DNA from 2 places in the Selenomonas sp. oral taxon 478 genome. Region 2 is predicted to be linked to the other one. Evidence: riboswitches for the same ligand, from Rfam matches in the RefSeq annotation. Region 2 holds a riboswitch; the other holds the start of a gene.

Region 1 (3,458 bases), 840 kb from region 2:
GGACGATATCGGGATCGTCCCGCCCGATCACGGCTGTCTCATCCCGTGGGCGCGGCAGGGCGTGCTCCTCCTCAACACCGTTCTTACCGTACGCGCTCATGCGGCGGCATCGCACGCGGGACACGGGTGGGAGCGGTTCACTGATACCATCATTCGCCTCCTCGGAGCACGTGAGAAACCGCTCGCCTTCATCCTCTGGGGCAGTCCTGCACGGAAGAAACGCAGCCTCATCACGAATCCGCGCCATCTCATCGTCGAGTCGCCGCATCCAAGCCCCCTCTCAGCGCACCGCGGCTTCTTCGGCAGTCATCCATTCTCGCGTGTCAACGACTTCCTCACGCGTGTGGGGGAGACGCCCATCGACTGGCAGCTCCCTCCGGCAAGTGAGATCAAGCCGTAATCTTTGATTCTTGCTGAAAGGAGATTATCATGAATGCATTACTATTGCGCGGTATCTGTGCCCTTGGCCTGCTCAGCTGCATCGGCGGCTGCGGTGCACCCGCATCGTCGTCGAGTGAGATGCCGCATGAGATCGTGCAGGAGAACCAAGCTGCCGCAGGACAGAAGGAGATCTATCTCGCCGGCGGCTGCTTCTGGGGGACGGAACTCTACCTCAGTCTGGTGCCGGGCGTTGTCTCTGCAGAGTGCGGCTATGCAAACGGTATGAGTGCCCATCCTTCCTATGCGGAGGTATGCAGCGGGAGCGGGCATGCGGAGGCGGTTCATGTTATCTATGACCCGCACATCATTTCGCTCGATCAGCTTCTGACCGCATTTTACGACTCCATCGACCCGACGGCAGTCGATCGGCAGGGCAACGACGTCGGGCGGCAGTATCGTTCGGGCATTTACTATGTGAAGGCAGACGGCGGCAAGGATGCATCGATCATCCGTGCGTCGTTGGACGCACTGCAGAATCGTCTCGGTCAGAAGACGGCTGTCGAGATGGGACCGATCGTGAACTTTTATCGTGCAGAAGACGATCATCAGGAGTATCTCGAGAAGCATCCCAACGGTTACTGCCATATCTCCCCTGCGCTCATCGCTGCGATGCGTGAGAAACGTGCGGAAGCCGAACCGATGGGGGAGAAGAAAAACGTGCGTCATGATGAAAAGCCGACAAAGGCTGAACTCAGAGAACGTCTCACGGATCTGCAGTACGCCGTTACCCAGGAGAAGGCGACAGAGCCGCCCTTCCGCAACGAATACGATCACGAGTTTCGTGCGGGTATCTACTGTGACATCACGACGGGCGAGCCGCTTTTTGTCTCCACGGATAAATATGACTCGGGCTGCGGCTGGCCGGCGTTCTCACGTCCGATCGATGCGGCGCTGATTGCAGAGCAGGAAGATCGCTCGCACGGCATGGTGCGTACCGAGGTTACGGCGGCGAACAGCGGCGCGCATCTCGGGCACGTCTTTGACGATGGCCCCGCCGCAACGGGTGGGCTGCGCTACTGCATCAACAGTGCGTCCCTGCGGTTCATCCCGAAGGAGGACATGGAGGAGGAGGGCTATGGGGACTATCTCTATTTGCTGGAAAAATAGACTCGGAAAAATCCCAGCGTATTGAGATGATTCGTAAAATATCCCTTTGTCGTATTGACAAGCGATTCTTCCAATGTTACTATAAATGCGTTTTATGAAAACTTTATATGAAGTGGATCAGGTATCGGCGCGAACTGCCAGGTTGTTTGACAGTTTGCAGAGATATAATAGAGAATCCGGTAAGGAAACGTATTTTCCCATCAAGCCGGAGCGGTCACGCCACTGTATCAGTGAGCAACCCTGCATGGAGCCATTGTCTCCGTCACTGAGAGATTTCTCTCGGGAAGGCGCAGGTGCGCGAGGAACTGGAGCCAGGAGAACTGCCTGATTGACAATCGCCGTTTGACCTGCGAGTGATAGGGATGGGGATTTCTGCGCGTCTTCTGATGCCGTTGTGATCCTTTTTTTGTGTACCCCTTCTGCGCGTGCAGGAGGGGTCTTTTGATGCGCATCTTCTCGCTTTGCGCACAGGTTCATCGGTGCAGGATGAAGAAAGGTGACGAAGAGTGACACGAGAAAAGAAGCTGCAATACACCGATCCCCATGCGTTCTAAGGAACTGCTCTATGCACTCCTTGTCGCGGGATGCCTGCTCCTTCTTGCAGGCTGTGGGAACGGGGCACGGGTGGAGTCGGATGGGGATGCGTTCTATCGCGGTACGGATGATACCGGGGCGGAGGTCGTTGTTGAGGAGAAGCCGCATCGGATCGTGTCACTGGGACGAGGGATGGATGAGATCCTCCTTGGGATCGCACCGCCGGAGCAGATTGCGGGGCTTACCTCCACGGTGGATGATCCGGGAATATCCTGCATGACGGAAGAGGCACGCGCCGTATCCGTCAAACTCAAGGACAGAAGCCCTGAGCGCGTTGCGGCACTGGATCCCGACCTTGTCCTTGCGATTGACGGCCTACCAAAGGAGCTAGTGGATAGCCTGCGTGATTTGGGGATTCCCGTCTTTGTCTCACGTACGCCGAACAACCTCGAGGACATCTTTACGCGCATTGAGACGGTTGGACGCCTGATTGGACAGGAGGAAAATGCCGCCGCGCTCATCGCTCAAAAGCGTGCTCTTCTCGCTGATGTGGAGCGGCGCGTTGGAGATATCCCAGAGGAGGAGCGGCCCATCGTTGTTGCATTTGCATTCAGTGGTGTGTTTGGACGCAAGGATGGGCTCTTTGACGATATGTGCCGCCGTGCCTCCCTGCGCAATGGCGTGGCGATGGCGGGGCTGACGGCGACGACTGCAGTCTCGATGGAGCAGGTCGTCGCACTTAATCCCGATGTATTCCTTCTGCCGACGTGGAGTACGGAGGGGAAAACGACGGAGGAATTTCGCGAAAAACTCTGCAGCGACCCCTTGTTTATCCATGTGAAGGCCGTGCAGGAAAACCACCTCTATGCAGTTCCCGATCGGTATCGTTACAATACTTCACAGAATGCGGCAGATGCTGTCTACGCACTGGCGCGCGCGGTCTATCCGGAGCGCTTTGCCGATGAAAAGTGAGGAGATCGGGGCAGTGCCGCTGCGCATGCTCATCATGAGCCTTACCGGAAACTGTAATCTCGCGTGTCGCTACTGCTATGCCGCAGCACAGGACAGGCACACGATGACATGGGAGACGGCGCGGCGTGCCATCGACCTCGCGGCGGCGGGAAAAATGCCCTTTATCCTGCAGTTCTCGGGCGGAGAACCTCTCCTTGCACTGCCGCTGTTGCGTCAGATGGCAGACTACGTGCGCCGCAATCGTATCCCGGCACGCATGGATTTGCAGACCAACGGGACATTGTTGACCGAGGAGACGGTGACGTTTCTGCGCAATGCGCACATTGGGATCGGCGTCAGTCTTGACGGCAGACCTGCTGTGCACGACGCGCTTCGCTGTTATCCTGACGGCAGAGGAACGGCAG
Region 2 (3,458 bases):
CTGCATGACGATTTGCTGGACGTGCGCGTAAAATTTGCCGTGCAGCTCCGCGCCGGCGAGTGTGGACTTCAGATCGGCGACGGTCGGGCTGTGCTCCTCGAGATAGGGATAGTGGAACGCGGCGGGCGTCTCGGGCTTCATGAGGGAGAGCGCCTCCTTCCAGCGGCCCTCCTGCGCCTCGACAAAGCCCGGCTGCTCGGAGAGGCGGGCGAGCCATGCGTCGAGCTGCTGCGCAATCAGCCCCTCCGTGTCCACGCCTAGGAGCCCGCTCGCATACGCATCGACGATGAGGATCGCCTTGCGGTCGAGTGCCGTCTCATCCTGACGCATGAGATAGTGCTGCGCCCAGTGCAGGGCAGGGGCACCGCGTCCCGCACGGCGGCAGACGAGGGCAAAGAAGAGCGCCGTCTTCTCCTCGTCACGGCGCAGTGCCTCGCGGAGCGCGCGCACGGCGATCTCCTCGTGGTCGCTGATCCAGGCGGAGAGGGCGACAAGCGCGGGCGCGAGCCAGTACTCGGGTGCGCGCAGCATCAGCTCCTCGCCCGCCGCACGCACCGTCTCCTGCCGCACGATGGCGAGATCGTTCGCCTGCAGGATGCCCTTCGTCGTGCGTCGGATCTCGGCGTAGTGCCCGTACTTTTGCTCGAGCTCCTGCCGCAGCTTGACGAGACGAGTCTCCGCGAGCTGGGCGCGCGCGGTGAGGCGGTGCGCCTGCACGAAGGCGTGGAAATCCGCCGTCAGCGCATCGAAATCCTGCTGCAGCGCGTCGACATTCTTGCCGACGGTGATGACGTTGGAATTGGTTGTGTCGATGTACTCACCGAGCTCCCGCAGACAGTTCCATATCCCGGAAAGATCCGCCTGCGCAATAATGCGGTCAGCCATGCAGTACCCTCCTGTTCAGCGATGCATCATATAATTTGATTCTCATTATATCATATTGCGAAAAGCGTGAAAAGCCTGTGTATGTGCGAATGAATCCGCAGCAGATCGAACGCTGAACCGTGCACCTGACGAGGCTGGACGGGATCGCGGCGTACGCGAATGAAATCTGTGAAAAGTAATTGACACTGCGATATGCCTACGGTATACTACGATAGCAAATATAAATAAGCAGGTTCGGTGCCCCTCGGGGCGTAACAGGGAAATCGGTGCAATGCCGATGCGGTCCCGCCGCCGTAATGCTGAGGATGCCCTATGATGTCACTGGGAAACCGGGAAGGCAGGGCAACGATGAAGCAGAGCCGGAAGACCTACCGAATCTCGTACGCCGGTGCGCTCATGGCGCGCGCCACTGCATCCTGCGATGGACAGGACGGCAGGCTTTTTTTGCGGGCGTACACGGTCATCTGTGTGATTTTGGGGGAATGGAAATGACACGACGGAATTTGGCACTTGCGGTCGCATTGGCGACACTGAGCGCAGCATGGACGGTGCCGGCAGCGGCGCAGGAGGGCGCGGCGGACGTGCACGCATCACCAGATGAACATACCCTTGGCGAAACCGTTGTGACGGCGACTCGTATCGCAGAGCCACGCATGAAAATCCCTGCTAACGTGACGGTCATCACCGCGAAGGATCTTGAAAAAAGGCATGCGTTTAGTCTGCGCGATGCCCTGACACGTGAGGCGGGCATTTACGTTGCACCAACAGCCGAAGTCAAGGATGGTGTCATGCTACGCGGATTTTCGGGCGCAGATATCCTCGTCATGTATAATGGGCAGATGCTGAACACTGCCTTTGACGGAGGTGTCAATTGGGACTCCATCCCACTGACCAATATTGATCGCATTGAGATCGTTCGTGGCGCCGGATCGTCGCTCTATGGTGGACATGCCGTCGCGGGCATCATCAATATCATCACGAAGAAGCCGACTGCATCAGAGGCGACAAAACCTCAGATCCATGGACAGGTCGATCTTCAGAGAGGCAGCAACAATACATGGCAGCGCGGACTTCAGGTCACAGGTGGTGATAAGAATATTTCCTTCCGCGTCGGCTATGAGAAGCGTACGTCGGACGGGTGGGTCGGTCATGCCGTAACGGCGGAGGAAGACAGTGGAAGTTATACGCCCGATGCGACCGGCTCCTTCAGGAGGCTGTCTGATGGCGACTATATTATAGGCAGCCGTGGGGCAAAGAAGAAGGACAGTGAGAATACCTTCGTCGATCTGAACTATGCGTTTGACAAGAACCGCTCACTTGGCTACACCTATCTGCATGCCTCGTATCAGTACTCCTATCATGATCCCATCACCTATTTCAGGGATGCCGCCGGGCTCCCTGTTTTCTCAGGCACTGTCCTTCTGCCAAACGGAAACTATATCAGTGCTTCGCCCGGTGATTTTCTTGGCTACTATGGCCAGCGGGAGCAGGATATTCACAAACTGCGCTATGAGGATACAAAGAACGGTTTCAAGGCAGGAATTGGCTACAGCAATACTTGGAAGGATGGATACTCCAGTGCTGATGGAGCAACGGATATTGACTGGACGGGTGCCGGCGACCGTGCGGAGTATCCGGCCAAGAACTATAATGCGGATCTGCAGAAAAAGTGGACGCTTGGCAACAATACACTGCTTGCCGGATTCTCGTGGATGAAGGATAAAATGCGCTATCGCAGATTCGATCTCCTCCATTGGAAGGATTGGGGCTCGACCTATGGCGCACCGTATCAGCAGAGCGGCGGTTCTGTGATGTCGTCGGCACTCTTTTTGCAGGATGAGCTGGCACTGGATGCACGCTGGAAACTTCAGCTCGGTATACGCTATGACCGCTTCGACAAGAAGGACGGGTACTCCTACATTAGAGCCGCACGCAGGGACTACGAGGACACATCGTTCCATGCGTGGAGTCCGAAGTTTGCCGTTAGCTATGAGCCGCAAAAGGATACAATGCTCTATGTAAGCTATGGAAAATCCTTTAATCCCCCGTCGATCTATCGGCTCTATCGCCGTGCGGGAAACAGTGCGAGCTCTATCCAGGCGAACCCGGATCTGACCCCGGAGATCTCCCGTACACTTGAGCTGGGAGTCAAGCAGAAGATCGGTAGGAATACCTCCTATGGACTGACGCTGTTCCGCGTGGACACGGAGGACAAGATTGCGATTGCAAAGAGGAATAACGTGCGTGCCTACTATAATCTGAACGAAGCGATGGTCAAGGGGGCGGAGTTTGAACTGAAACACCGTTTTCATCGTGACTGGCGTGCGTATTTTAACTATACCTTTGAGTCCGGTGAGTATACGAGTGGCGGCAAGACCGAGCGTGACTGGGATCTGCCAAAACACATGATGCGGTTTGGTATCGAATATAATCGTAATAAATTTAACGGCGTACTCGATGCCCAGTACATTGCCGCGCGTCAGGGCGCGGACAGCGTTACGGGAGAGTATGGCTCGGAAGACAGTTACTTCGTAACCAATTTGTATCTCAATTACAAGCTCAATGAGAACGTT

Evidence for each region. Region 2 has a riboswitch for cobalamin ahead of ADJ74_RS03695 (TonB-dependent receptor). Riboswitches for the same ligand answer to the same signal wherever they lie in the genome.
Region 1: linked by a shared signal. The riboswitch ahead of ADJ74_RS07550 (ABC transporter substrate-binding protein) and the one ahead of ADJ74_RS03695 (TonB-dependent receptor) in region 2 are both predicted to bind cobalamin.

What each region holds. Positions count from the first base shown of each region.
Region 1 is NZ_CP012071.1:1,616,924-1,620,381, forward strand. It holds gene ADJ74_RS07540 (uracil-DNA glycosylase) at 1-400, shown strand, start outside; gene msrB (peptide-methionine (R)-S-oxide reductase MsrB) at 430-1,548, shown strand; cobalamin riboswitch at 1,651-1,891, shown strand; gene ADJ74_RS07550 (ABC transporter substrate-binding protein) at 2,092-3,054, shown strand; gene ADJ74_RS07555 (radical SAM/SPASM domain-containing protein) at 3,044-3,458, shown strand, end outside.
Region 2 is NZ_CP012071.1:773,597-777,054, reverse strand. It holds gene ADJ74_RS03700 (hypothetical protein) at 1-885, opposite strand, end outside; cobalamin riboswitch at 1,104-1,276, shown strand; gene ADJ74_RS11225 (hypothetical protein) at 1,234-1,377, shown strand; gene ADJ74_RS03695 (TonB-dependent receptor) at 1,374-3,458, shown strand, end outside.